3 regions of the Candidatus Pelagibacter sp. PS_16 genome follow, and region 2 is predicted to be linked to each of the others. Evidence: riboswitches for the same ligand, from Rfam matches in the RefSeq annotation. Region 2 holds a riboswitch; each other region holds the start of a gene.

Region 1 (9,919 bases), 390 kb from region 2:
ACAATTCGAATGGAATTAATCCATTAGTATCTTTAAACCATGCTCTTGTTAGTGCACATATTGGTATTATCGTTAAAGAGAATTATTCATTAAATAAACCTTTAGTTTTATACAATATTACTACTGAGGATGTTAATTCAACTGCACTCAATTTAAGAACAGATATCAAGTTAGAAAAAAATAGTAACTTGAAATTAGTTACTATATTCGATGATCAGTCTCAAAATAATTTCATTAATATAAATCAAAATTTTGATATTGCTCAAGATGCAATCCTTAAAAGTTACAAAATTGATCATAAAACCAATTCTAATATTAAATATTTTTATAATAATATTAATCTTGAAAAAAATAGCATCTCTGAAAATTTTATTTTTTCGACAGGATCTAAATTTATCAAAAATGAAGTAAATTGTAATTTAAATGATCAATACAGTTCAGCATTTATTAATGGTGTGATAAATTTAAAAAACTCACAACATCATGAAATTAAAACGAATATAAATCATTTAGCAGAAAATACAAAAAGCTATCAATTAATCAAAACGGTTTTAAATGACAATTCTAAAGGTATTTTTCAAGGTAAAATTTTTGTTGATCAAAAAGCACAGAAAACAAATGGGTACCAACTTAGTAAAGCTTTACTTTTAAATGAAAATACAGAATTTGATGGTAAACCTGAACTTGAAATTTATGCAGATGATGTAAAATGCTCGCATGGATCAACTTCAGGTAACTTAGACGAAGACTCGATATTTTATCTAATGTCTCGAGGTCTAAGTTATCAGCAATCAAAAGAATTATTGATTAATGGTTTTCTAATGGATGCAGTTGAAACAATTACTGATTTAGAAATCAAAAATTTAATCAAAGAGATGATGGGAGTTGTAGAGTGAGTATAGAAAATATTAAAAAAGAATTTCCAATATTTAATAATAAAGTTCATAATAATGATCTTGTATATCTTGATAGTGCTAACTCATCTCAAAAACCACAATCTGTAATTGATAGAGTTAATGATTTTTATACAAATGAATTTTCAAACACAGGTAGAAGCGTTCATTACTTAGCGGTAGCTGCAACCAATCTTTATGAAAATACAAGATCTTCTGTTCAAAAATATATTAATGCTAAAGATAAAAATGAAATAGTATTCACTAAAGGTGCAACTGAGGCAATTAATCTTGTAGCTAATACCTATGGTCAAAAATTTTTAAAAGAAGGGGATGAAATACTTATAACAGAACTTGAACATCATTCTAATTACGTGCCCTGGCATTTTTTACGACAATCTAAAGGTATAAAGATTGAGTTTGCAGAAATTAATGATGATGGAGAGATTACTTTAGAAAGCATTGAAAAAAAAATTACATCAAAAACAAAATTAATTGCTATTACACACTTATCAAATGTAACGGGATCAGTTTTACCAGTTAAAGAAATAACAGAACTTGCTCATTCAAAAGGTATTGCGGTTTTAGTAGATGGATGCCAAGGTGCTCCTCATTTAAAACTTGATATGCAAGACATAGACTGTGATTTTTATGCTATTTCTTGCCATAAAATGTACGGGCCAACAGGTCTTGGTGTTTTATATGCAAAGAAAAAGTGGCTAGAGGAATTACCACCCTATCAAGGCGGCGGTGGAATGATTCAAGATGTAAAAAAAGATACCATTTCATATGGTGATTTACCTAATAAATATGAAGCCGGAACAATGGCTACAGCACAAGTTATAGCATTTGATCAATCTATAAAATTTTTAGAAAAAATCGGAATTGAAAACATGATTAAACATGAGCAAGAATTAATCCAGTATGGTCAAGAAATTTTAAGAAAAAATAATTCAGTTAAATTAATTGGTAACCCAAAACATAGATCAGCAGTTTTATCTTTTACTATAGAAGGTGTTCATCCACATGACATAGCTACAATATTGGATGAAGATGGTGTTGCTATTAGAGCAGGTCATCATTGTTGTCAAATCCTACATGACAAATTAGGAATACCTGCAAGTGCACGTGCTTCATTAGGTGTTTACAATACAAAAGATGATTTAGATCAACTTAATAATTCTATCAATAACTGTAAGAAAATTTTTAATCTCTAATGAATATAAAAGAACTTTATCAAGAAATAATTTTAGAGCATGGTAAAAATCCACGCAACTTAAGAAAAACTGAAAATTTTAATAAAGATGCAATGGGTAAGAATCCATTATGTGGTGATAATGTACATATATTTTTAAAACTTGATGAAAATAAAAAAGTAGAAGATATTTCATTTGAAGGTAGTGGCTGTGCAATTTCAATGGCCTCAGCATCAATTATGACTGATTTAATTAAAGGCAAAGAAGAAGTAGAAGTTAAAGAAATTGTAAATGACTTCTTAGGTATGATTAAGGAGAATCCTGAATTAAAATCAAAAAACCTAGAAGAAGATGAAAAAACTAAATTAATGTGCTTGTCTGGAGTAAAACAATATCCAATGAGAGTAAAATGTGCGACTTTATCATGGCATACTTTAATTTCTGCAATTGACAATACTCAAGAAGAAATTAATACTGAAAAATTAGATTAAATTATGGATTTAAGAGAACAAGTAATAGCTGAAATTAGAAAAATTTATGACCCAGAGATACCGGTCAATATTTATGAATTAGGTTTAATTTATGATGTTAAAGTAAACGAGTCTAAAGCTAAAATTATAATGACCTTGACTACACCAAATTGTCCTGTTGCAGAAAGTTTACCTCAGGAAGTTAAGGATAGTGCAATTCAAGTAGAAGGCATTGAAGAGGTTGATCTAGATTTAGTTTTTGAACCACCTTGGGAAAAATCAATGATGTCTGAAGCTGCTAAATTGGAGTTAAATCTATAATGAACCCTATCATTAAATTAAGTGATAATGCTGCAAGTCGTATTAAAGAAATTATGTCTGGAGTTGAGTCGAATTCAATTGGTGTTAGAGTTGCAGTTAAATCTGGTGGTTGTGCTGGCATGTCTTATGTAATGGAATATGCAAAAGAAATAAATCCTTCAGATGAAATAATTGAAGATAAGGGTGTTAAGGTTTTTGTTGATGCTGCAGCTGTTATGTACTTATTAGGCACTGAAATGGACTATAAAAAAGAAGAATTTTCATCATCATTCGTATTCAATAACCCCAATGAATCTGAACGTTGTGGTTGTGGCGAGTCATTTAAAGTATAACATTACCTAAACGCATATCAGTATTGCAAATATCACATATCTATGGTATTAAATAGTTATGAATAAATTTGAATTTAAAAATCTTGTTAAATCTCTAGAAAAGTCACTGAAAGAAAGAACTTTTTTCAAGACTCTTAGAAAAGAAGTAAACACTGGTGCTAATGGCACTCAGGATTACGTTGTTAAAAAAGGAATTAACAAAGATACAATCGCAACAACTAGACAGTAATTAGTTTTAGCTGCTGTAATACATCTCAAACTCTACAGGATGAGGTGCGTGTTCAAATCTATGTATCTCTTCAAATTTTAATGCAATGTAAGCATCAATTTGATCATCAGTAAATACACCACCTTCAGTTAAAAATTCTCTATCTTTATCTAAACTTTCCATTGCTTCTCTTAAGGATCCACAAACAGTTGGAATGTTTTTAACTTCTTCTGGAGGTAATTCATAAAGATCTTTATCAAAAGATTCACCTGGATGTATTTTATTTTTAATTCCGTCTAAACCAGCCATAAGCATAGCAGCAAAAGTTAAATATGGATTTCCTGAAGCATCAGGAAATCTTATTTCACATCTTGCACCATTTTTACTTAATGAAATTGGTATACGACATGAAGCAGATCTATTTCTTGCAGAGTAAGCAAGCAGAACAGGGGCTTCAAAACCTGGAATTAATCTTTTATAACTATTTGTTGTAGCATTTGAAAAAGCATTAATTGCTTTTGCATGTTTTAAAATTCCACCAATATAGTGAAGTGCTGTTTCAGATAACCCTGCATAAGCATCACCAGAAAAAACTGGTTTGTCGTCTTTCCAAATTGATTGATGAATGTGCATACCTGAACCGTTATCTCCTGCAATCGGCTTTGGCATAAAAGTTGCTGTTTTTCCAAATGAATGTGTAACCATTTGAACTACATATTTATATAATTGAACATTATCAGCTTGATCAACAAGAGTTCCAAAGTACATACCAAGTTCATGTTGACTTGGTGCTACTTCATGGTGATGTTTTTCAACTTTAATACCTACTTCTTTTAAACTTTTTAAGTATTCACTTCTCATATCTTGTTCACTATCAACTGGAGGGACTGGAAAGTAACCACCTTTTACTGGAGGTCTATGACCCATATTTCCATTTGCATACTCTGTTCCAGAATTATAAGGACCTTCTTTACTATCTATTTTAAAACCAGTGTTGTTTGGATCATTATTAATTCTAACATCATCAAAAACAAAAAATTCAGGTTCAGGACCAAAAAAAGCTTTATCACCAATGCCAGATTTCTTTAAATATGCTTCTGCCTTTTTAGCTGTTCCTCTTGGGTCTCTTTCATAAGGAGATCTTTTGACAGCATCTAGAATATCACAAAAAAGGATTAGAGTATTATGAGATGTAAAAGGGTCCATAATCATTCTAGAAGTATCAGGTATTAAAATCATGTCAGACTCGTTAATTGCCTTCCAACCGGCAATAGATGAACCATCAAAAAATACACCTTCATTTAACATTTCTTCATCAACGATAGTTTGATCCATTGTTAAATGTTGAAGTTTTCCTCGAGGGTCAGTAAATCTTAAATCAACAAATTCAACTTCTTTTTCCTTTATGAATTTTAGAACATTGGCAGCAGTCATAGTTTCTCCTTTTTTAAATTTTGTAGTCGATTAATAACAAATGTTTCTTTAATAATATTGCTTGAATAATAAATATCACCTATGCGTTTTTTACATATGAATTACAACATTATTTGTTAAATTATCAATCAATTATTAGTTGAAATATGAGCTTATTAGATAAAGAACCTGTTAAAAGAGCTGAAAAAATTCTTAAAAACTTTGACCAATCCTTAGAGGTAATAGTTTTAGAAAATTCAGCAAGAACAGCACTGGATGCAGCAACAGCTTTAGCTTGTGATGTAGGTGCAATTGTCAAAAGCTTATTATTTAGATCAGAAAATGGCTTCATACTATGTTTAGTGGCAGGTGATAAGAGGTGTTCATTAAATAAATTAAAAAAAATTAAAGATAAAAAAGACATTTCAATGGCATCACCAGAAGAAGTTAAGACACAAACGGGCTATACAATAGGGGGTGTCTCACCTGTTGGGCATTTAGAGAGAATTGAAATTATAATAGACAATTCTTTAGAAAGGTTTAATGAATTGTTTGCAGCAGCAGGACATCCAAACTGTGTATTTAAAATAAACTATAACGATATTCAAAAAATTACGAATGGAAATGTTGAAGATATAATTGAATGAGACAACCTAGGTTAATTGATTATACATTATTAGTAGTTTTAGCTTTAATATGGGCATCAGCTTTTTTTAATATCAAAATTGCAACAGAATCTTTTGGACCAATTACAATTGCATTCTTGAGAGTTTTTTTTGGAGCAATTCCAGTATTATTATTATGCTTTTATAAAAAAATTAAGATAGAAGCATTTTCCAAAGATTGGTATTGGTTTGCTATAATAGGTTTTGTCAATTTAGTATTACCTTTTTTCTTAATAGCTTATGGTGTGAAATCTGTACAAAGTAATTTGGCAGCAATCTTAATGTCAACAACACCCTTGAGTTCAACAATATTGGGTCACTTTTATACAAAAAATGAAAAGTTCAATTTAGTTAAAACTTTTGGAATACTAATTGGTTTTTCAGGAATTATTTATTTGTTTTCAGATAATCTATTAATAAATGATAGTAATTTTATTTCTGCGTTATTAATATTACTTGGGTCAACTTGTTATGTTATTGGAGGAGTTTTAACTCTTAAAATTAGTAAGAAAAAGAATGAAAATGTAACAGGCTCTATATTAATTTGGGCTGTCCTAATCTTAATACCATTTGTTTATTTTATTGAAAAACCATGGAACTCGGTTCCAAGCGTTGAGTCTACAATATCAGTAGTTTATCTAGGAATGGTTTCAACAGGTGTTGCTTGGTTGCTAAGATTTAAAATTCTAAAAGATAATGGTCTTATATTTCAATCACAAGTCTCTTACTTAATTCCAATATTCGGTACTATATTGAGTTATATTTTTTTAAAAGAAATAATAACATCTAAAATTTTATTATCTTTATTAGCAGTCGTTGTTGGAATTTACTTTGTTAAAAAAGCAGATCAAAAAAAGACTACTTAAACTGAACCATTTCTTTAATATGAGAAGGTCTCGTTTCGCAACATCCACCTAAAATAGTAGCACCAGCATTTTTAAATTTTTTAACAAAATTTGCCATCAATTCAGGTGTTAAATCTTTTCTTTGACCCAAAAATTCATTTGGGTTACCAGTTTTACTGACATTATAACTATTAGTATAACCATCTTTAGGATTAGTTGTCACAAAAGCATTAAGCTTAAATCCAAATGGAACACCTAAATTTTTTACTTCTTCTAAATTTTCATAAAAGTTTTCAGGAGAAACACAGGATAAAATTAATCCTAGTAAATTATTATGATTAATATTGTTAATAATATCTGATATTTTTTCTCCACTTGGAAGATTTATTCCCTCAGAAATGTGAGCACCTATTAAGTATGGCTTATTAAATTCTTCAATTGCTTCAATTGCTAATTTAAACTCTTTTACACTAGACAAAACATCTAAGTAAAAAAAATCAATATAAGGATCTAATAATTTTGCTTGATCATAAAAGTTTTGCTTAATTTCGTCATCTGGTCTTGTATCTTCTTCGTATGTTAAATATTGAGGTGGAAGACCGCCTGCAATTAACACCTTAGGATGTTGTTCTTTAGCTTTCTGAGCTATTTCACCAGCTTTTTTGTTTAAGTATTCAAACTTATCTTCAATTTTATTATCACGTAATCTTATTCGTCTAGTAGTAAAGGTTGCTGTAACAATAACTTCAGCACCCGCTTTAATAAAGTCTAAATGTGTGTCTAGTAAGAGTTGATGGTATTCTTCTTTTAAAACAGCATTTGCACTCCACAATGTGCCGTTTGGCTTCATACCACGAGCCAACAATTCTTGTCCCATACCACCATCTAAAATTCGTGTTGTTTTAAAAAAATTGATATCCATTTTTATTCCTTACTTTTTTAGTGCTTTGGCTTTATGCCAGGTGCACAATACAGTTCAACTACCTTTACCAATTATATAATGATTTCCTTTTTAGCAGTTAGTACCTGCAATATGGATCAAATCGGTTAACTATTTATATATCTATTAGACTGATTAGTAAATCACTTCTTGAATAATATTTTAGCATTGAATGAAAAGGATCTTCTCTCACCATCAACGTTAAATGGATAAGCTGTGTGCATTAAATAATTTGGAAAAATCAATAGATCTCCTAATTTAGGGTTTAAATTATAGATACTTTTACTTAAAAAGTTTTTTTGACCATTAATAAAATCAATTGTTCCATTAGTTTTAATCTTTTTATTCTTAACTAATTTATTTTGATTCATATCTTTTGGGATTTTAAGATAGCCAACACCTGACAGTTGTCCTTCATGATAATGAATTGGATTATATTCATTTTTTAATTGCCTAACCACCCATAGATTTATTATCTTAATTTCTTTAATTTTTTTAATACCTGACTTATCAAGGTAAACTTTAATATTTTTTATTAATTCTTTAGACAAACTCTTATTAATTAAAGTTTTAGGTATCTTAATTTCATTCTTAATTTGACTTGCAAGTTTAGGGCTATAATCATTTTTTTTAGATAATTGAGACTTATCAATGTGATTATTTAATATAGTAATAATTTTTTTGGATAACTTTGTTTTTCCTATAGTGGGTCCAAATGCTCTAAATGTTTTCATAACCTTTCTATAATAATTTAATACTTCTGTTATGCAAACAACTTCAGTCCCATTCGAATAGCGACAAATATGACAAGTCCCGATGTCACTAGAGCTAATATTCTTGCAGGAAAAATTTTAAGATTTAAATAGTTTCCAAGCTGGCCGCCTATTAAAACAAATAGAAATAATGGCCAATAATCATAAATTCCATTTATTGTTGATGCCTTTGTAAATTGGCCAGCAAGTCCTGATAAAGAATTAATCAGTATGAATAATGATGCTGCTGTTGCAATGTTTTTTGCTTTATCTACTCTAATTAATAACAATATAGGGCTTAAGAAAATTCCACCACCAATTCCAACTACACCAGACACAAATCCAATAGATGCACCAATGAATAGCGATAATATTTTTGGTATCTTGTTATAAATTTCAATTTTTTGATCAAAAGATTGAAATTTGATGAGAAGTAGAGCTCCTGCTAGCGCTAAGACTAAAAAAAGTAAAATTTCAAAAATTTCTTTATCTACTGATAAAGATCCCCCTATGAATGCAAGTGGCACAGATGATATCAAATATGGGGTAAGGATCTTAAAATTGATATTTCCAGCTTTAATATAATTTATACAATTTCCTGATACGACAATAATATTACAAAAGAGAGCAATTACAGGAAAGATCAAGTAAGGAATATCCCAAATTAATAGAAGGGCTAGATAGGTAGAGCCACCACCAAAGCCAACACTTGAATATAAAGTTGCTGTTAGAAGAAATAAAAATGATAATATAATCATAATAATTATTTTAAATTTATGATTGTAAATATAGCACTTTTAACTGTTACGGACACCAGAACTTTTGAGAACGATAAGTCCGGTGCGATCTTAGTAAAAAAAATAGAAAAGGCTAAACATAAATTAATAGATAGAAAAATTTGTAAAGATAACAAAGATGACATCATTAAAATCCTTAAAGATTGGATTAATCAATCAGAAATAGATGTTGTAATTACAACAGGGGGCACTGGGCTTACAGGTCGAGATATTACACCAGAGGCAGTAAACGAGATAGCTGACAAGCATATTCCAGGATTTGGAGAGGTGTTTAGAACAATAAGTTTAAAAACAGTTGGTACATCTGCCATTCAATCTAGAGCTTGTGCAGTACTAGCTAATGGCAAATATGTATTTGCTTTGCCAGGTTCTTCAGGGGGAGTAACGGATGCCTGGGATGGAATTTTAAAACATCAGTTAGATATAAATCATAAACCTTGTAATTTTGTAGAACTTTTTCCAAGGCTTAAAGAAAAATAATTATTTTTGATATTTTTCTTTCCACTCAGAATAAGGCATACCATAAACATGCTCACGTGCATCTAAGTCTGAAATTTCAATACCTTTTTTCTCTGCTTCTTCTCGATACCATTTTGATAAACAGTTTCTGCAAAAGCCAGCAAGGTTCATAATATCTATATTTTGAACATCTTTTCGTTCATCTAGATGTTTGAGCAATCTTTCAAATGTAGCAGACTGTAATTCTTTTTTTATATCATTATCCATAACTAAATTATTAGACACATTTCAATTAAGCACAAGATGTAGGCTATATTCAATCTTAAGTAGAAAATAATAATATAATTAATGGATCTTTAGATCAATTTTTGTTTAGTTAAGTAATGGCTACAAAAAAGAAAAAAACAGCCAAAAAATCTAAACGTAAGACCAAAAAAAAAATTAAGAAAAACTTGGTCAAGCAATCACCTAAAAATACTAAAAAAGTTAAAAAGAAAAAAGGTGTGGCTAAAGAGAAGTTACTTAAGCCAATAAAAAAAAATAAGCTTAAGAATATTAATAAAAGAGAGAGGGTAAAAATGAGCACAGAAACAGTAAAAGGTGGACGATCTCCATTACTAGATACGTC
Region 2 (9,919 bases):
ATGAATAATAGAAAATATATAGGCATGCTAACCCCATCATCAAATACTGTTCTAGAACCTATTACTAATAAAATTTTAAATTCTATTGATAATGTAACTGCACACTTTAGTAGATTTACGGTTACTGAAATCTCATCAAACCCTAACTCATTAAATCAATTTAATTACTCTAAAATAATTGAATCTGCAAAATTACTAGCTGATGCTAAAGTTGATGTGATTGCATGGAATGGAACTTCAGCTGGATGGTTAGGTTTCGAGTCAGATGAAAACTTATGTAAAGAAATAAAAAAAGCAACAGGGATAAATGCAACTACCACTGTCTTAACATTGAATGAAATTTTTAAGATGAATTCAATAAAAAATTTTGGTTTAGTCACGCCGTATTTAGAGGACATACAAAAAAAAATAATTTCCAATTACAAGAAAAGTGGTTTTAATTGTGTGGGTGAAAAACACTTAAATGATAAAGGTAATTTTTCATTTTCAGAATATAGTCCTGAATTAATTGAAGGATTAATTAGAGAAGTTGCCAAAACTAAACCTGATGCAATAGTTGTATTATGTACAAATTTTAGAGGAGCTGAAGTAGTTCATTCTTTAGAAGAAGAATTAGGCATACCTATATATGACAGTGTTAATATAACATTATGGAAATGTTTAAAAATGTGTAATATTAAAACTGAAGTAATAAAAGGTTGGGGACGTTTATTTAAGCAGTAATATTAAATGGTTGATTTAATAATAAAAAATGCTCAAGTAGTTACAGCTTCAGATATTTTTATTTGTGACATAGGCATTAATAAAGAAAAAATTACTTTCTTAGAAAAAGACACAAAACATAAGTCACAAAAAATTATTGATGCTAATAATAATTTTGTCTTACCAGGAGGTATTGACGCCCATTGTCATATAGATCAACCAATGAAAGATGGCTCTGTAATGGCCGATAATTTTGAAACAGGCTCACTATCTGCTGCTTTCGGTGGCACAACAACAATAATTCCGTTTGCTTGTCAATATAAAGGTGAAAGCTTAAGAGAGGTGATCAAGGATTATCATCAAAGAGCAGAAAATAAATCATATATTGATTATGCATTTCACACAATAATTAGTGATGTTAATAAAAAAGTTTTAGGTCAAGAACTTCCAGCAATCATTAAGGATGGCTATAGTCATTTTAAAATTTACATGACTTATGAAGATTTAAAACTTAACGATAAAGATATACTTAATATTTTAGAAATTGCAGGCAAAGAAAAAGCTGTTGTGATGGTGCATGCTGAAAATGATGATTGTATTTCTTGGTTAACAGAAAAATTAGAAGAAAAAGGAAAAACATCACCAAAATATCATTCGTTATCTAGACCGGATGTCGTTGAATCGGAAGCAACTAATAGAGCCATCTCATTATCTAGAATTGTAAATACACCAATATTATTTGTTCATGTTTCTGGTAAAGAAACTATAGACATTATTAGAAATGCTCAAAGCAGAGGATTTAAAATTTTAGCAGAAACTTGTCCTCAGTACTTATTTCTAACCAAGGATGATTTGGACAGGGATGACTTTGAGGGCGCAAAATATATATGTAGCCCACCACCAAGAACAGTTGAGGACCAACAACATGTTTGGCAAGGACTGAATAATGGAACATTTCAAATTTTTTCTTCTGACCATGCAGCTTTTAAATTTAATGACAATAAAGGAAAAATGCTGAATGGAAAAAATTCTTCTTTTGGAAAAATTCCTAACGGACTTCCAGGTCTTGAAACAAGACTTCCTCTATTATTTACTTATGGAGTTTTGAAGAATAAAATATCAATAAATAAATTTGTTGAGTTAACTTCAACTAATCCAGCTAAAATTTATGGACTATATCCTAGAAAAGGAACTATTGCTGTTGGGTCTGATGCTGACCTAGTTATATGGAATACAAAAGTCAAAAAGAAGATTACAAATAAAGATCTACACCATAATGTTGATTACACTCCCTATGAAGGTAAAGAAATTAATACCTTGGCTAATACTGTTATTTCAAGAGGAACGATTGTAGTTAATAACCAAAAATTATTAAGCAAAATGGGCCATGGAAAATTTTTAAAATCTGAAATTTCAGATTTTGTTTACTAGAAAAAATACTCGGTCATTATCTCGTTCATCATATTAAAAAATTAGAGTTTCAATTATAGAAACCAGGATCTGGGGCACAGTCTTCATGATACTTGATATCGGATACAGAGTCTTTGATGTATTGGGATTAGTTTTTATGAGTCAATCGTCTATAATTTCAGTTGCTTTTTGCTTTGTGGGGGTAGCTTGGTTCATGGAACGCCCCTACCATATCCTCTACTTTTCTTTATTTATAATGCTGATTGGTCTTTAAATTAATTTTTTCAGCCTGTGGTTGGCATTTAGATTATTGAATACTATCTGAAAATAAAGTTCTCTCAAACATTTTTAATTTATCTAATGCATATGCTTTTTCGACAGTCTCTAATTTTGCTCTACTCACTAAACCTACAGACTAAGTTATAAGTTCTAAATATATGGTCTCATTCTTATTTGCAGTAACATCTATATCAAAAGGCTCAAATCTCCATACAAGACCTGCTGTTTCATATACATTAATATTATAATTTCCAGGATCTACATCAGCTTGAATATAAGATTTGCTTGGTAAAAAATATGAGCCATGACCTAAAATTCCAATCGTTGGAATATCTGCGGATATTAAAGATCCACCTTTTCTTAAAATAATAATCTTTGATTTTCCAGATTCTAATGTTGTTTCTTTATAAAGACCACCTGTTGGTTTAACAGTTGTACATCCAGCTAACAACAAACCTATAAATACTATTCCTAAAATTTTTTTCATGTTATTAATAATGCCAGAAAACTCTAAGCCCAGTTTCTGATGTAGTATTTCTTGGTTCCATAAAATTACCTGATACATCAAGTTTTGAGTCTGCTATATCCCAATAATCCATGTAAAGCTCATAACCAAAATTTTTATCAGAATAATATTTTGCAGTAAGTTTTATTCCTGAGCCGTCTTCTTGATCATTTGTTATATCGCTATAATTAGCACTAACTTGGCTGATTTTACTGGTTTGTTGGCCGTATAAAAAATATAAATATTCTCCTCTAAATTCCCATGAGCCACTTTCGTGGTTAACACCAATTGGTAAATATACATACCTAGACTCTCTGTCATAACCCAAGTGTCCTGTTGATGATTGTTTTAGACCACTAGCATTTAATAAGTACCTAAAACCCAAACCCGAAAATATTGTTGTTCTGGAGTTTGATCTTTCCATTGGAATTCCAAAATAACCAGTTGTTTCAAATTGATAGTCAGGAATACCTGTCATCGTGCCTGTACCTGCAGAAGTATAATTAACCTCACCCACTCCAAGTCTATTTTTAAACCCAAAGTATGTTTCGTCACTATAAGTTTCTGAATTAGTATTAATGCCGATCATCCAACCATCTTGTGACATAAAAAAACTATTATCTACAGGATGCCTTTCTTCATAAATTTTTGTTCCAAAATATGCACCTATTTCACTTTTTTTATTTTCAAAGCTTTTTACGTTAGAAATAGATAAATTCAAAAAGAGCACACTTAATAATACTATGTAATTTTTTTTCATAATTTTTATTGGGATTGTTTATATCCTGACTCTGTGGTTTCATTAATAGTAAATTTTGTTGAAAACAGACTTTGCTTAACCCCTATAATATAAAAATAATTTTTTCCATCTGCAACTCCTGAAGTTGAGTCAGTACCCATACCAAATCCACCTATTCCTGCTCCAGAAACTTTAATTCTATAATTACCAGTCACATTACTAGTTGTATATTCATTTACTCCAAGTTGTGCAATTTCAGAACCATTGACTTCAATTTTAGCCAAGACACCACTTGCAACAAACCCTCCTTCTCTGGTAAAATAGATGGTTGTACTTCCAGTACCTGTTGTGCTTATTGTTGGTCGGTTTTTACTACCTGTGCCGGAGCAAGATGATAATATTGGAATGATTAGTAATATAATTAAAAACTTTATTTTTTTAGTATTAATAGATTTCATGCAGGTTTAATTTAATTAGCCTTCATAATAAATTAATATTTAGAAGGCCAATTAAGGGTTAATTAAAATAAAAAACCAACTGATAAGTAAGTTACGCTAGTATCTATTCCACCAACATCATTGTATCTTGTAATAGCATACCTAATATTGTCTACTTCATATCCCGCACCAATTAAAAGACCAGTACCATCTGCAGAACCAGTAGCAGCATAACTTGTTCCACCAATTGTAACATTAGCAGCACCATCTACTGTCGAACTATGCATACCTACTTTTCCAAAAAATCCTTCAGAAGATTTTAAAGCAAGCGCTATATCAAATCCAGATACATCATATGACTCCGATGCCGTTCCACTTGCAGCAGCATATTTAGCATCAGCACTTGAGGTTTTAAAATAACCTGCCTCAATAGCCATATTCGAAGCAAGACCATATTCACCAAATAACCTTCCAACAAAAACTCCTTTATCGTAAGTTGCTGTTACAGTTTCTCCCAAAGCGTTAGCTATTGCTTGCGCTGTATCATCTGCTTCTAATTCTATTGGAGACCAACCTAATTCAACACCAAATCTAAATTGACCTTCTTCAGTAGCGTAAGTTAAGTTTGAGAATCCAAAAATAATAATAATAGTTAATAGTATTTTTTTCATTTTTTTCCTTTAATTAATTAATTAAGTTTCTACCCTATAAACAATAAAATAAATAAATAGAGAAACTATTACATGTAATAATTACATGTAATAAATACATGTAAAAGAATTACCTTTAAGAATTTTATTTTATTTTTACTTAAAATTCTTTAAATTTAAATTATGAGAATTAAAACATATGCATCAGTTCTTGCAAATGATTTTGATGAAAAAAAAAGTTTACGCTCAATTAATAAATTTCGTAAAGGACCAATACATTATAAGTTATGGCTCTTAATATTGGACAACTATTTAAATAAAATAGACACCACAACAGAAACTATAATGGTTTTTTTATCTAAAAATGCTTCTAGAAAAACTATAAGCCTTATTTTAACTGAACTTGAAAATGAACAATTAATAATAAGGAAGAAAAGTATATCTGATAATCGTATTACATTAATTGAACCCACTCAACTTACAATACAAGAGTTTAATGAATGGATTCAGACCTTCAAATCAGCACTAAATAGTGTTTAGGGTTAAATTAACATTTTGTTAAAATAATTTATTATTAAATATTTATATTTATTCTTTAATTATTCACTAACCAAATCCTAAATAAGGTGTCTAGGTGAAGGAATGAGAGTTAATCAACTAAAAGATCGTAGATTTTAAATATTGATTAATAAAACTATTATAGCTACAGCAATTAACACAGCACTGACAATAATATAATTCAATCTAATATTAAATTTTTTAAAGACTATTTCAGTAATCTTTTCCCAGAATAATACGATCAAGAAGATTATTATAGCTGGCAGAATATATTTGATCATAAATCCATAATTATTGTGTAAGCTAAATAAGTAAGTTCAATGGCTAATAGTATTTCAAGTCCAGACATAATTTAAACCTACCAAACCTTAAATCAGGTGTCCAGTTGATGGAATGAAGACAAAGATAACTGTTTGTTTAATGTTCATTTTTTACAATATGTCATTTATAGATGTGCTCCACATAGGATCTGAATGCTTATCCCAATAGAGTTTGTGAATTTTTCTTGTAATATCCCCTACCGTTCCTTGTTTAATATTTTCCCCACTTACTTTTGTTATTGGCATTACCCCTCCTGCTGTTGAAGTTGCAAATAATTCTTTAGATGATTTTAACATTTCAATCGTTATAGATTTTTTATTAACGTTAATATTTAATTCTTTTGCTAAATCAATAACGGTTTGTCTTGTAATTCCTTCTAGTACTCCATGGTCTGGGGTATTAATTCCATTTTCATCAACAGAGAAAATATTAAAGCCTGGGCCTTCTGAGATATTATTATCCTCATCTACTAATAAAGCAGTATGATGTCCTCTCTCATAAGCATCAAGCATACCGGTGACTAAATCCATCCAATGATAATTTTTAATAGTAGGATCAACTGAACTTGGAGGAATTCTTGTTATATCAGTTAAATATACATCTAATCCTTTTTCAAAATCTTCTGGTTTAAGTATCCAACCAAAGGGTACTGCAAAAGCCATAAAACGTGGTGTCGCTTTACGAGGATCTCTAACAAAGTTTGGAGACATTCCTCTTGTTTGTATCATTTCAACATAAGAATCTTCAAGATCAGCTTTTTTAACACAGCCTGCTAATATTTTTTTTATTTCTTCACGACTAAGTCTGCATGGCATTCTCAGTTTTTCTGTTGATTTAAAAAAACGATCAATATGTTTATCTAATTGAAAAAATCTATCCTTCCAAACATGGACAACATCATATGTGGCATCAGATCTTAGAAAACCCCAATCTAAAATAGGAATTTTAGCTTCAGAAAGTTGAATGAATTCACCGTTCATCCATGCCGATCCTTTTGGAAAAATATCACTCACCATCCAACCCTACCAATATTCAAATCAGGTGTCTAGGTGATGGAATTAGCTAACACTAAATAAGGATAAAGAGATCTTGAGAATGGTTAATATTGTTATTTAATAATCCAAAAAATGATATTTATTATATAAACCAAAATACCATAAAATAAGAACATTAGAAATTTGTCTTTTCCTGACTTTTCTTTCCAATTCAAAGTAAATAACGCAGCTGGAGATGCAACCAATAAAATAACTCCTAGAATAATTACCAATACTGATAAAATTATAAATACATTCATAAATTAATTTTTATCATATATTTTCTTAAATATTAAATCTGTCTTTAATTGCATAAAACCACACCCCTAATCTAAAATAAAACGTTCTTAACTGGGGGAAGATAAATTTCTTAGGTAATCCTTTATAAATTTTTGAAATATCCAACTCTTTACTGTTTGATAATACTAACTTAGACAATTGTTTTCCAGTCCAAGGAGCAGCACTCACTCCAACCCCATTATAACCAAATCCATAATAAATCTCTTCATTATCAATTTTACCAATAGAAGGAGTTAATTTTTGAGATAAAGCAATTAATCCTCGCCAATTATAATCAATATTAATATCTTTCCATTGAGGAAAAATGTCCTTTAAAAATTTTTCCATTTTCTTAGACATATTTAAATTAGATTGATCACTGCCACTTAAATCTCCTCTAGTGCCAAATAAAATTCGGTTGTCAGGTAACTTTCGATAATAATATAAAAGATTTTTAGTATTAGCTATTGGGGAAAATGTTTTAAAATTATGTTGGTCAATTTCTTGCTTCGTTAAGGCTCTGGTGACAATAATATTTGAAATTACTGGTAAAATTCTTGAATTCATCTCCGGGATTAAGCCTTCTTGATAAAACCCGTTTGTTGCAACGACTATTTTTTTTGAACGAATAGATCCTTCTTTCGTCCTTAAAATATAAGTGCCCTTATCTTTATCAATTTTATCAACTTTAGTGTGCTCAAAGATTTTTAATTGTTTAGATAAAGCGTATTTTGCAATGCCATTAACAAACTTAAGAGGATTGATTGCAAAACCAGGTTTATATGAAAAAGCTCCAAATTGCTCTGTGCCTCCATGGCCAATTTTATCAAAGTCTTCTTTAGAATAAATTTCAGTTTCAATGCCAAACTCTTCTTTGTAAGCTTTGGCTTGCTCTTGAATATCTTTAAACTTATTTGGATGATGGGCGACTACGTAATTACTATCTCCCGTTACATCACAATCAATATTATATCCTTGTATAATATCTTTTGTATAATTTGAGCCTTCAACAGAGTTTTTAAAGAATTTTTTAGTTTCATCATTACCGTAAATAGATTGCATTTTTTTAAAAGACATCTTACTTGGTGGCAGACAACAAAAACCTGCATTACGAGATGAAGCCCCCCAACCTATTTTTCCAGCTTCAACTAAAATGACATCTAAATTATGATTTTCTATTAAATTAATTGCACAAGATAAACCAGTGTACCCTCCACCTATTACAACAATTTCTGAGCTGATATCTTTATTAAGTTTATCTAGATTTAAATTTTCGCTTGAATGATCTTCCCAATAACTACTAACTGGGGTGTTAAATTGATAAATATCAGAATGATAAATATTTTTCATTAACAAGACCCTAGCACGCAATTAATACTTAATTCTAGTCAAACTTCTAATTTTTTAGGATTTGAAATGAACTTAAAAGACTCAAGCCCTATTTTTCATAGGGCTTGAGTTAATTAGTTAAGCAGCACTTACTCTTTGCTCTATGTGCTCTTCATTATAAGAGTTTGAAGAAACCTTTTGAAATAATTTAATAGGAACTCCATTTGATAAAATATCTAATACCGGACAATGTGTATTTACCGTATCAATCAATTTATCTATTTCTGCTTTTGGTGATGAAGATTTAATGTCAACAGTTCCAGAGATTGATTGAAAGCCAGGTCTAGTGTTTTTATTTAAAGCTAAAAAACCCTGAAGATCTAATTCACCTTTTAATTTAACACTAACACTCTCAATATTAATACCCGCTGCTGTAGCAAATGCTTTATAGGTTATCTCCTGACACGTTGCTAGCGCTGCTAATATTAACTCTACTGGGCTGGGTCCCTCATCTTTTCCACCAAAACTTTTGGGTTCATCAACAACTAATTTATGCTCTCTAAGAGTGACTACAGATTGAAGTCCTTCTTTAAGAATTGAGTTGCTTTCATATTGGACCAAAGCATTTTTGGGGTTGGCTGTAAAATCCTTCTGTAGATTACTTATTGTTTCTTTTAGATTGTTACTCATTTGTTTTCTCCTGTTTTAGTGCTTCGACATATGTCAGGCGCACAATTTAGTTAAATGCCCTTCTTAATTTATTTACGCTTTGTCTCCATATTCAGTCATATGTTTTGGAATTCTTTTATTTTTTCCATACATAAAATGATTTTCCATGTTCTCTCGATATTTACTTGCTGGAACAGTTAAACCAATTGACTCAGCAACTTCCCTAATCAACATTGGGTTTGCTCCACAACATACTCCAAGGTAATTAATACCTAGCTCATAAGCATCTTTTGCAAATTTACCTATTTCATATCTATTACAAAAGTGTGGGTCCAATGCTGTTGGAAACGTTCTTCCATGAGGTGATGGACATGCACAATTACTTCTGTCCGGTAGATTAAAAAATGTTGGGTAATCTTCACTGGTTCTATAAGGAATAGGTAAAGCTCCAACATGACATTTAACTGCTTTTCTAATTTCTTTTAAAAAAGGAAACATGGTAGCAGGTCCTCTAAAACAATTTAAACCAACAACATCAGCCCCTAATTGCTCTAGCTCTTTACAGGTATCAACAACTGATTTTCCATCTCTCATTTTATTTTCACCCATTGGAGATATGGTTAATACAGTTGGTAAACCTGTTTTTTTCATAACTTCTAAAGCTTTAAAAGCTTCTTCAGCATAATAAAAAGTTTCACCAATTAACATATCAGCACCTTCTTCAACGGCCCAACCAATCATTTCTGTAAACATTCCTTCAACTTCTTTTTGAGATTGTGGATCATTATGTTTCCAGATATTTGAATTTGAAATATTACCTGCCATCAAATTTGGTTTTGATCCTTTAGGAGTATCTAATGCTACTTTTTTAGCAATTTTTAATGCTGAACGATTTAGTGGTTCAAGAAGTTCTTCTTTACCAATAACACGCATTTTTTCTCTGTGTCCATTATAAGTAAAGGCCTCAACTACATCAGATCCTGCGTGTTGAAATTCTCTATGTAAGT
Region 3 (9,919 bases), 120 kb from region 2:
ATAAAAAAAATAAAAAGTTTAAAATAAAATGGCAAAAAAAACGCACGTTAAAGTTAGATTAGTACCAGAGGCTAAACCTGATAGTCCTTTTTTTTATTATGTTAAAAAACCTGCGGGTGGTGAAAAAGCTAAAGTTAAATTGTCTGCAAAGAAATATAACCCTTCTACAAGAAAACATGAAATGTTTGTGGAAAAAAAATTACCTCCACACAGTAAATAGTACTATTTTTTTCTAAAATTTCTTTTTTCGTAATCAATAAAAGACCAAATCATATTTTTCCAAATTCTATTAGTGATTTTTGGGTCAATATTAGTTTGTATTGATTTTTTTTTAATTTTTTTAAGTATAAAATTGATCCTTTTTTGATCAATTATTTCTTTTTTATGGATTTTTACTTTTAGCACTTCATTGACTAATGAAGATCTTTTTTTGATTAATTTAAGTAAATCATTATCAAGTTTATCAAGCTTAATTCTAATCTGATTTAGTTTTTTTTTATTTGTAGGCGACATTTATTCAATTGGTTATTAAGATAATTATTATAAGTATAATTTATGTTTGTAAATAGCGACAACTATATAAAATATTTAAAATTGTGGTTAATAACTTTATTTTCATTAATTGTTCTTATGGTAGCTGTCGGTGGTCTTACTAGACTAACAGACTCTGGTTTATCAATCACAGCTTGGGAGCTTTTTACTGGAATACTCCCACCTATGAATATTAATGAGTGGAATTTTTATTTCACAGAATACAAAAAAATTCCTGAATATAAAAATATTAACTACGGCATGTCCTTAGATGAATTTAAAGTGATTTTTTATTGGGAGTATGCTCATAGATTGTTAGCAAGATTTGTAGGTTTGTTTACTTTAGTGCCTTTGCTTTTCTTTACTCTCTATTTTAAAAAAACTCTGCATTATTCTAATAAATATTATTGGATTTTTTTCCTTGTGTGTCTTCAGGGGTTCATCGGTTGGTATATGGTATCTAGTGGATTAATTGAAAATAATGACGTTAGTCACTTTAGACTTAGCATTCATTTATCTTTGGCTTTATTTATTTTATGTTTAATTTTTTGGTATATTTTAGATATTCATAAAATTAAAAAATTTGAAAATAAAATTCCAAATTTATTTTTATTATTCATACTTAAATTGATAGTTTTGCAGATTGTATTGGGTGCTTTCTTATCAGGTTTAGATGGTGGTCTCATCTATAATTCATGGCCTGATATGAATGGTAGTTTTTTTCCAAATGATGTTAGTTATGGTGATTTAATTACTACTCAATTATTTAACAACCCATCAATTATTCAATTTTTGCATAGATCAACTGCATATTTGCTTCTTTTTTTTATAATCATTTTAAATTTTATCTATTTTAAAAAACAATATGATTTTAAATATGTATTATTTTTTGATGTTGCTATCTTGTTTCAAATTTTTTTAGGAATTATAACTTTGATTTCTGGTGTAGAGATTACATATGCTTCACTACACCAGCTAGGTTCAATATTAGTTTTGAGTTCTTATTTTTTGATATTATATAAAAACTCTAACTAACTGCTTTCAAATTCCCTTTAGAAGATTTATTTAAAGCTTGGTCTAAATCCTCAATAATGTCATCTATATGCTCAATACCAATACATAATCTTACGTATCCAGGAGTTACACCTGAGGCTAACAATTCTTTTTCTGTTAACTGACTATGAGTTGTTGTTGCAGGATGAATTGCTAAACTTCTTGCATCCCCAATATTTGCAACATGATAAAACATTTTTAAAGACTCGATAAATCTCTTACCTGCTTCAATACCACCTTTGAGCTCGATACCAACTAAACCACCATTTCCTTCATTAAGGTATTTTTTAGCACGATCAGCAATTTTACCTTCATGTTCTGTTGGATAGATTACTCTTGTTACTTCTTTATTTTTCTTTAAATAGTCAACAACTTTTGATGCATTTGAGCAGTGTTGTTTCATTCTGAGAGCAACTGTTTCGAGCCCTTGAATAATTCCAAATGCATTGTCAGGTGATAGGGCAGAACCAAGATCTCTTAGTAATGTAACCCGCGCTCTTACTGCAAAAGAAACATTAGCCCCAGTTAATTCTGGAACCACTTTTCCCCATATAGCTCCACCGTAACTTGCGTCAGGTTCGTTAAATAAAGGTTGCCTTTTGGGATCAGCTGTCCAATCAAAATTACCTCCATCAACCAAAGCTCCACCTACAACCGTACCGTGACCACCTATATATTTTGTTAGTGAATAAACTACTACAGCAGCACCATGTTCTAAAGGTTTGCAAATTACAGGAGCAGCTGTGTTGTCCATTATTAATGGTATATTGTATTTTTTACCAATATCAGAAACTTCTTTAATTGGAAAAACTCTCAAATAAGGATTTGGTAAAGTCTCACCATAAAAAGCTCTAGTTTTATCATCAACAGCTTTTTCAAAGTTTTTTGGGTCAGAAGGGTCTGCATATCTAACTTCAATACCAAGTTTACTTAATGTATGCGTGAATAACGAAATAGTACCTCCATATAAATCCGTAGAGCTGACTATATTATCTCCGGCTTGTGCAACGTTTAAAATTGCAAAAGTTGATGCGGTTTGTCCAGATGCTACTGTTAAACAGGCTAATCCTCCTTCTAATGAAGCAACTCTTTTTTCAAGAGCATCATTTGTTGGATTCATTATTCTTGTATAAATATTTCCAAATTCCTTAAGAGCAAACAAATTTGCAGCATGTTCAGTACTATCAAATTGATACGATGTTGTTCTATAAATTGGAACTGCTACTGCTTTGGTTGTTGGATCACTTCTATAATCACCACCATGTATAGCTATAGTCTCAGGGTTTTGTCTTTTTGTACTCATCTTAATACTCCTTTTTTAGTACTTTTGCTTTATGCAAGGCGTACAATACAGTTCAAATGCGCCTACCGATAATGTGGTTAAAAAATCCTTTTTAGCAATAACTAGCCTGCAATAGGAACAAATCGGCTATATAAAAATATCATTTAAGCAAGATATTGCAAGAGAAATATAAAATTGACATTATATCTAATAATAGTATTAATCCTCGCACTATGACAAAATTTCTAAAAAGTGGTGATTTAAACAGTAACTGGTTTGAGATAGACGCTAAAAATGCTGTAGTTGGCAGATTAGCTTCTATTATTGCTTTGATTGTTAGAGGAAAAAACAAAACAACTTTTACACCTCATATGGATGATGGTGATTTTGTTGTTGTTAAAAATGTTGAACAAGCAAAGTTCACAGGAAAAAAATTTAAAGATAAAAAATATTATAGACATACTGGTCACCCAGGTGGAATTAAAGAAATTACTCCTGAAAAGTTATTAGAAAAAAATAAACCTGGTGAGACATTAAAATTAGCTATTAAAAGAATGTTACCTGGGGGAGTTCTAGGAAGAAAACAGTTAACTAAAGTAAAAATTTATGCTGGTGAAGAACACCCTCATGCAGCACAAAACCCAAAACTTTTAGACCTAGGTAAATTAAACAGTAAAAATTTAATAAGAAATTAATATGGTAACAGCAGCTACACCAAATAAAGTATCTACAAAAAAACCTAAAATTAAATTAGATTTTAAAGATAGTAAATACGCAACTGGTAGAAGAAAAAAATCTATTGCAAAAATTTGGGTGAAAAAAGGTACAGGTAAAATTTACGTTAATGGCAGAACTATGGATGAGTATTTCACTAGCGGAAGTCACAAAATGCAAATCACAAGACCATTTGAGATTATAAACCAAGCAACTGATTATGATGTAAGATGTAGCGTAGCAGGTGGTGGTCACACAGGTCAAGCTGGTGCAATGGTTCATGGTATTGCTAAAGCATTAATCTTATTTGATTCAGAGAATAGAGCAGTACTTAAGACAGAAAAGCTTAATACTAGAGACTCTAGATCAGTTGAAAGAAAAAAACCTGGTCGTAGAAAAGCAAGACGAAGCTTCCAATTCTCGAAAAGATAATTCTTTTTTAACTCTAAACTGTTATAATAAAAAAATGCCTAAGCTTAATGTTTTAGTTGCTGGATCAACAGGTTATATTGGTGTTCAATTAATTAAATTATTAGTTAAACACAGCAATGTTAATATTAAATATCTTTGTGGTAATACGTCTGTTGGAAAAAATATTTCTAGTTATGAAAAATCATTAAGTTCAAAAAAATTACCTAAAATTATTAGATACAATAAAGAACTTTTAAAAAACATAGACCTTGTTTTTACAGCTCTACCTAATGGTGAAGCACAAGATATTTCAAATGATTTATTAAAATACAATATATTAATTGATTTAGCTGCAGATTTTAGACTTAATAAAGCATCAGAATATCTAAAATGGTACAAACAAAAACACAGATCTGTTAAAAATATTAAAAAATCAATTTATTCATTACCAGAAATCAATGGTGATAAATTAAAGAAGTTTAATATCATTGGATGTCCAGGTTGCTACCCAACATCAATACTTTTACCACTTATTCCTTTAGTTAAGAAAAATTTGATAAAAACAGATAATATTATTATAGACTCAAAATCTGGTTACTCTGGTGCTGGGAGAGGTGTACATAAAAAATATAAGGATAAAAATCTTTATGAATCCTTAAGCGCTTATGGTGTGGGTTTCCATAGACATAACTCTGAAATTCAACAAGAAATCGAAAACTACACTAAAAAGAAATTTTCTTTTACATTCACACCCCATTTAACACCAATGTTTAGAGGGATACTTAGCACAATTTATCTAGACCTTAACAAAGGTGTAGGTATTAAAAATTTAGAAAACACTTTAAAGAGCCAATATTCAAAAAACAGATTCGTTAAAATTTTAAAAACAAATTCATTGTTAAGTACAAATGACGTAATTAACACAAATAATTGCTCTATAGTAATTTGTAAAACTAAGTATAAAAATAGAGTAATTATTTTATCTGTTATTGATAATTTGATTAAAGGTGGGGCAGGTCAAGCAATACAAAATATGAATATCAAATATGGTTTTAATGAAACAAAAGGATTAATTTGAAATACTTATTTTTATATTTGATTGTATTTTTAACTTCGTGCTCATTAAACAAAGACTCTGCTTATTGGAATGAAGATCCAATAAAAAAATCTGCTGAAGATAAAAAATTATCTAAGATATCATTGAAAACCGGTGATTATAAATCTATGACATTTGATGAATTTAACCTTTTTCTTAAAGATTATTCAAATAATGCAGAATATCCAGATATTAACCAATAGATGAAAAATATAATTAACATTGCTGTAGTTGGTCTAGGACAAGTTGGCATCTATTTGTTAAATGAACTTAACACTAAAAAAAAAGATATTGAACTTAAGACGGGTAAAAAGATTAATGTAGTAGCTGTTTCAGCAAGAAGCATTTCTAAAAAGAGAAGATTTAAAGTTAATAAGAAAATGTTTTTTAAAAACCCATTAGAAATTTTTAATAAAACCAAAGTAGATATTTTATTCGAAGCCATAGGTATGTCGGATGGGATTTCTAAAAAAGTTGTAGAAACTGCCTTAAAAAATAAAATACATGTAATCACTCCAAATAAAGCGCTCATCTCTAAACACGGCGATTATTTAGGAAAATTAGCAGAAGATAATAATGTTAATTTAGAATTTGAAGCATCAGTAGCAGGTGGCATTCCAATATTAAGAACCATTAAAGAGGGTCTTGCAACTAACAAAATTTCTAAGGTTTATGGAATTTTGAATGGTACTTCTAACTATATTCTTTCAGAAATGAGAAATTCTAAAGATAGTTTTTCAAATGTTTTAAAAAAAGCACAAAAACTTGGGTATGCTGAACCGGGTAATCCTAAATTAGATCTTAATGGTTTTGATGCTTTTGCTAAAGTAAGAATTTTGTCTGCTCTTGCATTTAATACTAAGATTTCAAAACACAAATGTTTGATGGAAGGTATTGAAAAGATTGAGTTAAAAGATATAGAAATTGCTAATCAATTAAATTCACGCATTAAATTATTGGGTATTTCTGAAATTATTAATAATCAATTGTTTGAAACTGTTCACCCATGCTTAGTAAGTAAAAATTCGTATATTGGTAATGTTGGTGGAGTTATGAATGCTGTTATTCTTGAAGGAAAACCTGTTGGTGAAAGTATATTACAGGGAGAGGGAGCTGGTCCTGGTCCAACTTCATCATCATTATTATCCGATCTACTTTCAATATTAAATGGGAATGTTAAAAAACCCTTTGGTATTCCAGGTAGCAAACGTAAATCAATTAAATGTTATAATGTAAATAATTATACAAATTCTCTATATTTGAGATTTGAAGTTAAAGATAAACCTGGTGTTTTATCAACAATTACTAATAGACTAGCTAAGTATAAAATTTCAGTAAAAAGACTAATTCAAACTCCTGATAAAAAAAATAATAAAGCCACTATTGTTATTATTACCCATAAAACTAATGAGCTTAATTCTAAAAATTGTCTTTCTGTTTTCAAAAAAGACAAACTTATTCTTAAATATCCTACATTGATTAGAATTTATAATTAATGGAAATATATCTAAAACTCTTTGAGGTGATATTTCCTGTCTTTTTTGTTGTTGGTATTGGTTATTATCTAGGTAAAAATAATTCAAAAATTGATACAACTTTCATAACTAATTTTGCTGCCAATATTGGAACTCCAGCAATGATTATATATGCTCTAACTTCAACTGGTATATCCTTTGAAATATTTAAAGATTATTCCTGGTACTTCTTAATAGCAATTGTAGCTTTTACTTTTATCGGAATAATTTTTTTATTTTTTTTAAAAACAAAAGACATCATCCGTGAGCTTCCACCATTCATAATGCCAAATACTGGAAATATAGGTATGCCTATTTGCTTATTTGCTTATGGTAATGAAGGTTTAGGTGTTGCAGCATCAATTGGAGCTTTAATAGTTTTATGCCACTTTACCTTGGGGATTTTCCTTGCTGATAGAAAATTCAATATTAATGTTATTCTTAAAAATCCACCATTTTATGCAATTATAATTTCAGTGATTTTTCTATATTTCAAAATAGAACTTCCAGTCTTTGTAGAAAACACAACTTTCCTATTAATGTATGCTACAATTTTTTTAATATTAATGTCTTTAGGAATTGCCTTAACTCGTTTTAAAGTTTTTTCTTTTAAAAAGGCTGTGATATCATCAATTGGAAGAGTTATCTTAGGTCCCATTGTTGCGTTATTAATAATTAAACATTTTGATTTATCAGGGTTTGCAGCTGGTGTTTTATTAATTCAATGTTCAATGCCTAGTGCAGTTTTAAATTATCTTGTAGCTTCAATTTATTCGCCAAAAAAAATTGTTGATAGCGTTGCTAGTACCATCGTTGTTTCTACAGTTATGTCATTTGCTACTATTCCAGTAGTCGTATTCTTTGCTTTAAAGTACTTTAATTAAACTGTATCAATTGGCTTATGAAAGCCATCATATTTAACCTTTTAGCCTGGGTAATGCTGCCAATCATGGATGGTTTTGCTAAATATTTAAGTGCCGATATGCCTGTTTTACAGATCACTTGGGCAAGATACTTTTTTACAGTCGCATTTACACTTCCAATAATGTTCTTCTTTTATAATAAGCAACTTGTTTGGACTGATAAGCCAAAATTACAAATAATAAGAGGATTAATACTGCTTTGTGCAAATGTTTGCTTCTTCTATGCAATATCTGTTATCTCTTTAGCTAAAGCTTTAACGCTCGCTTTTGTGGCGCCCTTAATTGTTACTGCATTTTCTCCAATATTATTGGGTGAGAAGGTGGGTATTAGGAGGTGGACTGCTGTTATTATAGGGTTTATTGGCTCTCTAGTCGTTATAAGGCCAGGATTTGTAGAGATTAACTTGGCTAGTCTAGCTGCATTAGGAACGGGTGTAATGTATGGCTTCTATTTGATAATTACACGTAAATTGAGCACTTCAGATAACCCTTTATTAACCCTATTATTGACTGGATTAGTTGGATTGGTTGCTGTTTCTGGCTTAATGCCATTTGTTTGGGTTAATCCAAGCGTCTCCCAATGGTCTATGATGGCCTCTATAGGTGTATTTGCATGCGTTGGTCACTTATTTCTTATATTATCCCTTAAATATGCTGATGCTTCTAAATTAGCTCCATTTAGCTACTTTGAAATCATTACTAATATCATTATTGGTTATTACTTTTTTAGTGACTTTCCTGATAATTGGACATTCTTAGGTTTATCTATTATTATTATGAGTGGAATTTACATATCTAAAAGAGAATCTTATATTAAATCCAATTAATTAGGTAACACTTATTTACTAATACTTAATATTATACATTAATAAAGTACTTTAAACTACTGTAATTATTAATTTAAATACAATAGTATAAATTTATAAAATTATAGTTAAAATATAATAATGCTTAACAAATAGTTAAATTATAGTTAACTAAAATAGGCCTAAAATAAAATAAGCATAGATCTTTTTTATATAGTTGAAAAAGTGTGAATTGAGAAATTTTTATTTTTAGTAAATTAAATATAGTTTTTAAACTGGCTAAAATGGTGATTTAGTATTGATATTAAATGCTTATTTCTATTAGTGGGGTAATTTAGTGAAAATTAGATTATATATTGGGTAGAATAGGGGGCTAAAAAAGACAGTAAAATGGTTTTTTTTACTCCTTCTATAATCGTTGCTATTGTTGATAAGTAGAGCAATGCAGTATGAGAATATACTGTTTAAACGTCCATAGGATAGTCTATTTTAGCTAAAAGACCATTTGCAGTACAACTGAAGGATGCATTACAGCAATTAGACAAAAATATAGCTAAATACCTAAAAAGTGTTTAATACCAGGAGTTTTTTAGGTTTTTTGTGGTTAAAACTACTATTTTATGAAGACCTTTTCAAATCTCAATAAACGTCGTTTTTGTTGAATTCCACCTTTTCCAGAGTATCCTCCGAGACTTCCATCTGATCTGATTACTCGATGACAGGGTATTTTAGGTGGATAGGGGTTTTTACCCACTGCATTAGCAACAGCTCTGAATGCCTTGGGTTTTCCAATGGCTTTAGCAACTTCTAAGTAGGTCTTAACTTTGCCCTTGGGTATTTTCTTTAGGTAATTCCAAACTTTTAGCTGAAACTTAGTTCCCTTTAAGTTCATAGAGTTCAAATCCAGTGTTATTGGCTATTTTATCGTATAGTTTCTTTGCATTTTCATTGGAAGAGTGGGTGATCCAACGAATTCCATTCCAATTATTGGCTTTAGATAAGGATTTTAAATGACTTATGAGTTTTTGAGCTATTTTTTGACCTCTAAATTCTGGCTCTACGAACAAATCGTCTAAAAAGCAAATATATTGGCCCTTAATTGGTCTTGGCATTGTTCTATAATGAGCAATAGCAACGATTTTACCCTCTAATTCAAAGCAAAGACCATTAACATCATGGCTTTCATCGTGAATCCATGCCCAAAGAGTATCTAAAATTCCTATATTCATTGGGACTTTATAGAAATCAGCATAACTATTGTATAATTTAGCCCAATTTTCTTTATCATTGTGTTCTAATTTTCTAATCATTTAGTTTAATTTATTATTGTAAGTCATTGAAATTAATAACCAAAAACTATTGCACTATCAATATTAAGGTAGTTTTCCTCATAAAAAAAATTCTCAACTTTTTTACAAACACTTTTATATATGTTTTTTGTGTGACTGACTTCAATTGGAACAAACAGAAATAGGTGATTAGCTTCTTCACAAATATGACATTTGTAAATATCAAGTAAATCCATGTTATTTGTTGTTGTTTTACCTCTTTCAACTTCCATCAAAATCCCATTTTTTCCTATTTTCTTA

What was found. Region 2 has a riboswitch for S-adenosylmethionine ahead of AC5SL0_RS03940 (OsmC family protein). Riboswitches for the same ligand answer to the same signal wherever they lie in the genome.
Region 1: linked by a shared signal. The riboswitch ahead of AC5SL0_RS01815 (homocysteine S-methyltransferase family protein) and the one ahead of AC5SL0_RS03940 (OsmC family protein) in region 2 are both predicted to bind S-adenosylmethionine.
Region 3: linked by a shared signal. The riboswitch ahead of AC5SL0_RS03185 (O-acetylhomoserine aminocarboxypropyltransferase/cysteine synthase family protein) and the one ahead of AC5SL0_RS03940 (OsmC family protein) in region 2 are both predicted to bind S-adenosylmethionine.

The regions. Positions count from the first base shown of each region.
Region 1 is NZ_CM182074.1:338,687-348,605, forward strand. Features, by position in the region: gene AC5SL0_RS01770 (SufB/SufD family protein) at 1-896, shown strand, start outside; gene AC5SL0_RS01775 (aminotransferase class V-fold PLP-dependent enzyme) at 893-2,110, shown strand; gene sufU (Fe-S cluster assembly sulfur transfer protein SufU) at 2,110-2,580, shown strand; gene AC5SL0_RS01785 (iron-sulfur cluster assembly protein) at 2,584-2,880, shown strand; gene AC5SL0_RS01790 (HesB/IscA family protein) at 2,880-3,212, shown strand; gene AC5SL0_RS01795 (hypothetical protein) at 3,271-3,441, shown strand; gene glnA (type I glutamate--ammonia ligase) at 3,448-4,854, opposite strand; gene AC5SL0_RS01805 (YbaK/EbsC family protein) at 5,001-5,480, shown strand; gene AC5SL0_RS01810 (DMT family transporter) at 5,477-6,364, shown strand; gene AC5SL0_RS01815 (homocysteine S-methyltransferase family protein) at 6,357-7,265, opposite strand; SAM riboswitch class V at 7,275-7,338, opposite strand; gene AC5SL0_RS01820 (2OG-Fe(II) oxygenase family protein) at 7,427-8,017, opposite strand; gene AC5SL0_RS01825 (sulfite exporter TauE/SafE family protein) at 8,047-8,793, opposite strand; gene AC5SL0_RS01830 (molybdenum cofactor synthesis domain-containing protein) at 8,812-9,312, shown strand; gene AC5SL0_RS01835 (DUF1244 domain-containing protein) at 9,313-9,558, opposite strand; gene adh (aldehyde dehydrogenase) at 9,870-9,919, shown strand, end outside.
Region 2 is NZ_CM182074.1:732,979-742,897, forward strand. Features, by position in the region: gene AC5SL0_RS03890 (maleate cis-trans isomerase family protein) at 1-723, shown strand; gene hydA (dihydropyrimidinase) at 730-2,133, shown strand; gene AC5SL0_RS03900 (hypothetical protein) at 2,528-2,878, opposite strand; gene AC5SL0_RS03905 (hypothetical protein) at 2,883-3,656, opposite strand; gene AC5SL0_RS03910 (hypothetical protein) at 3,662-4,093, opposite strand; gene AC5SL0_RS03915 (hypothetical protein) at 4,156-4,743, opposite strand; gene AC5SL0_RS03920 (hypothetical protein) at 4,906-5,262, shown strand; gene AC5SL0_RS03925 (aminotransferase class IV) at 5,712-6,617, opposite strand; gene AC5SL0_RS03930 (hypothetical protein) at 6,710-6,895, opposite strand; gene AC5SL0_RS03935 (NAD(P)/FAD-dependent oxidoreductase) at 6,921-8,264, opposite strand; gene AC5SL0_RS03940 (OsmC family protein) at 8,382-8,933, opposite strand; SAM riboswitch class V at 8,938-9,002, opposite strand; gene AC5SL0_RS03945 (homocysteine S-methyltransferase family protein) at 9,006-9,919, opposite strand, start outside.
Region 3 is NZ_CM182074.1:608,321-618,239, reverse strand. Features, by position in the region: gene AC5SL0_RS03205 (MerR family transcriptional regulator) at 1-27, shown strand, start outside; gene AC5SL0_RS03200 (50S ribosomal protein L33) at 29-220, shown strand; gene AC5SL0_RS03195 (chorismate mutase) at 223-513, opposite strand; gene AC5SL0_RS03190 (COX15/CtaA family protein) at 556-1,566, shown strand; gene AC5SL0_RS03185 (O-acetylhomoserine aminocarboxypropyltransferase/cysteine synthase family protein) at 1,559-2,887, opposite strand; SAM riboswitch class V at 2,892-2,960, opposite strand; gene rplM (50S ribosomal protein L13) at 3,100-3,561, shown strand; gene rpsI (30S ribosomal protein S9) at 3,563-4,012, shown strand; gene argC (N-acetyl-gamma-glutamyl-phosphate reductase) at 4,047-5,069, shown strand; gene AC5SL0_RS03165 (hypothetical protein) at 5,066-5,290, shown strand; gene AC5SL0_RS03160 (homoserine dehydrogenase) at 5,291-6,583, shown strand; gene AC5SL0_RS03155 (AEC family transporter) at 6,583-7,485, shown strand; gene AC5SL0_RS03150 (DMT family transporter) at 7,503-8,351, shown strand; gene AC5SL0_RS03145 (methylated-DNA--[protein]-cysteine S-methyltransferase) at 8,944-9,222, opposite strand; gene AC5SL0_RS03140 (GNAT family N-acetyltransferase) at 9,203-9,640, opposite strand; gene AC5SL0_RS03135 (hypothetical protein) at 9,673-9,919, opposite strand, start outside.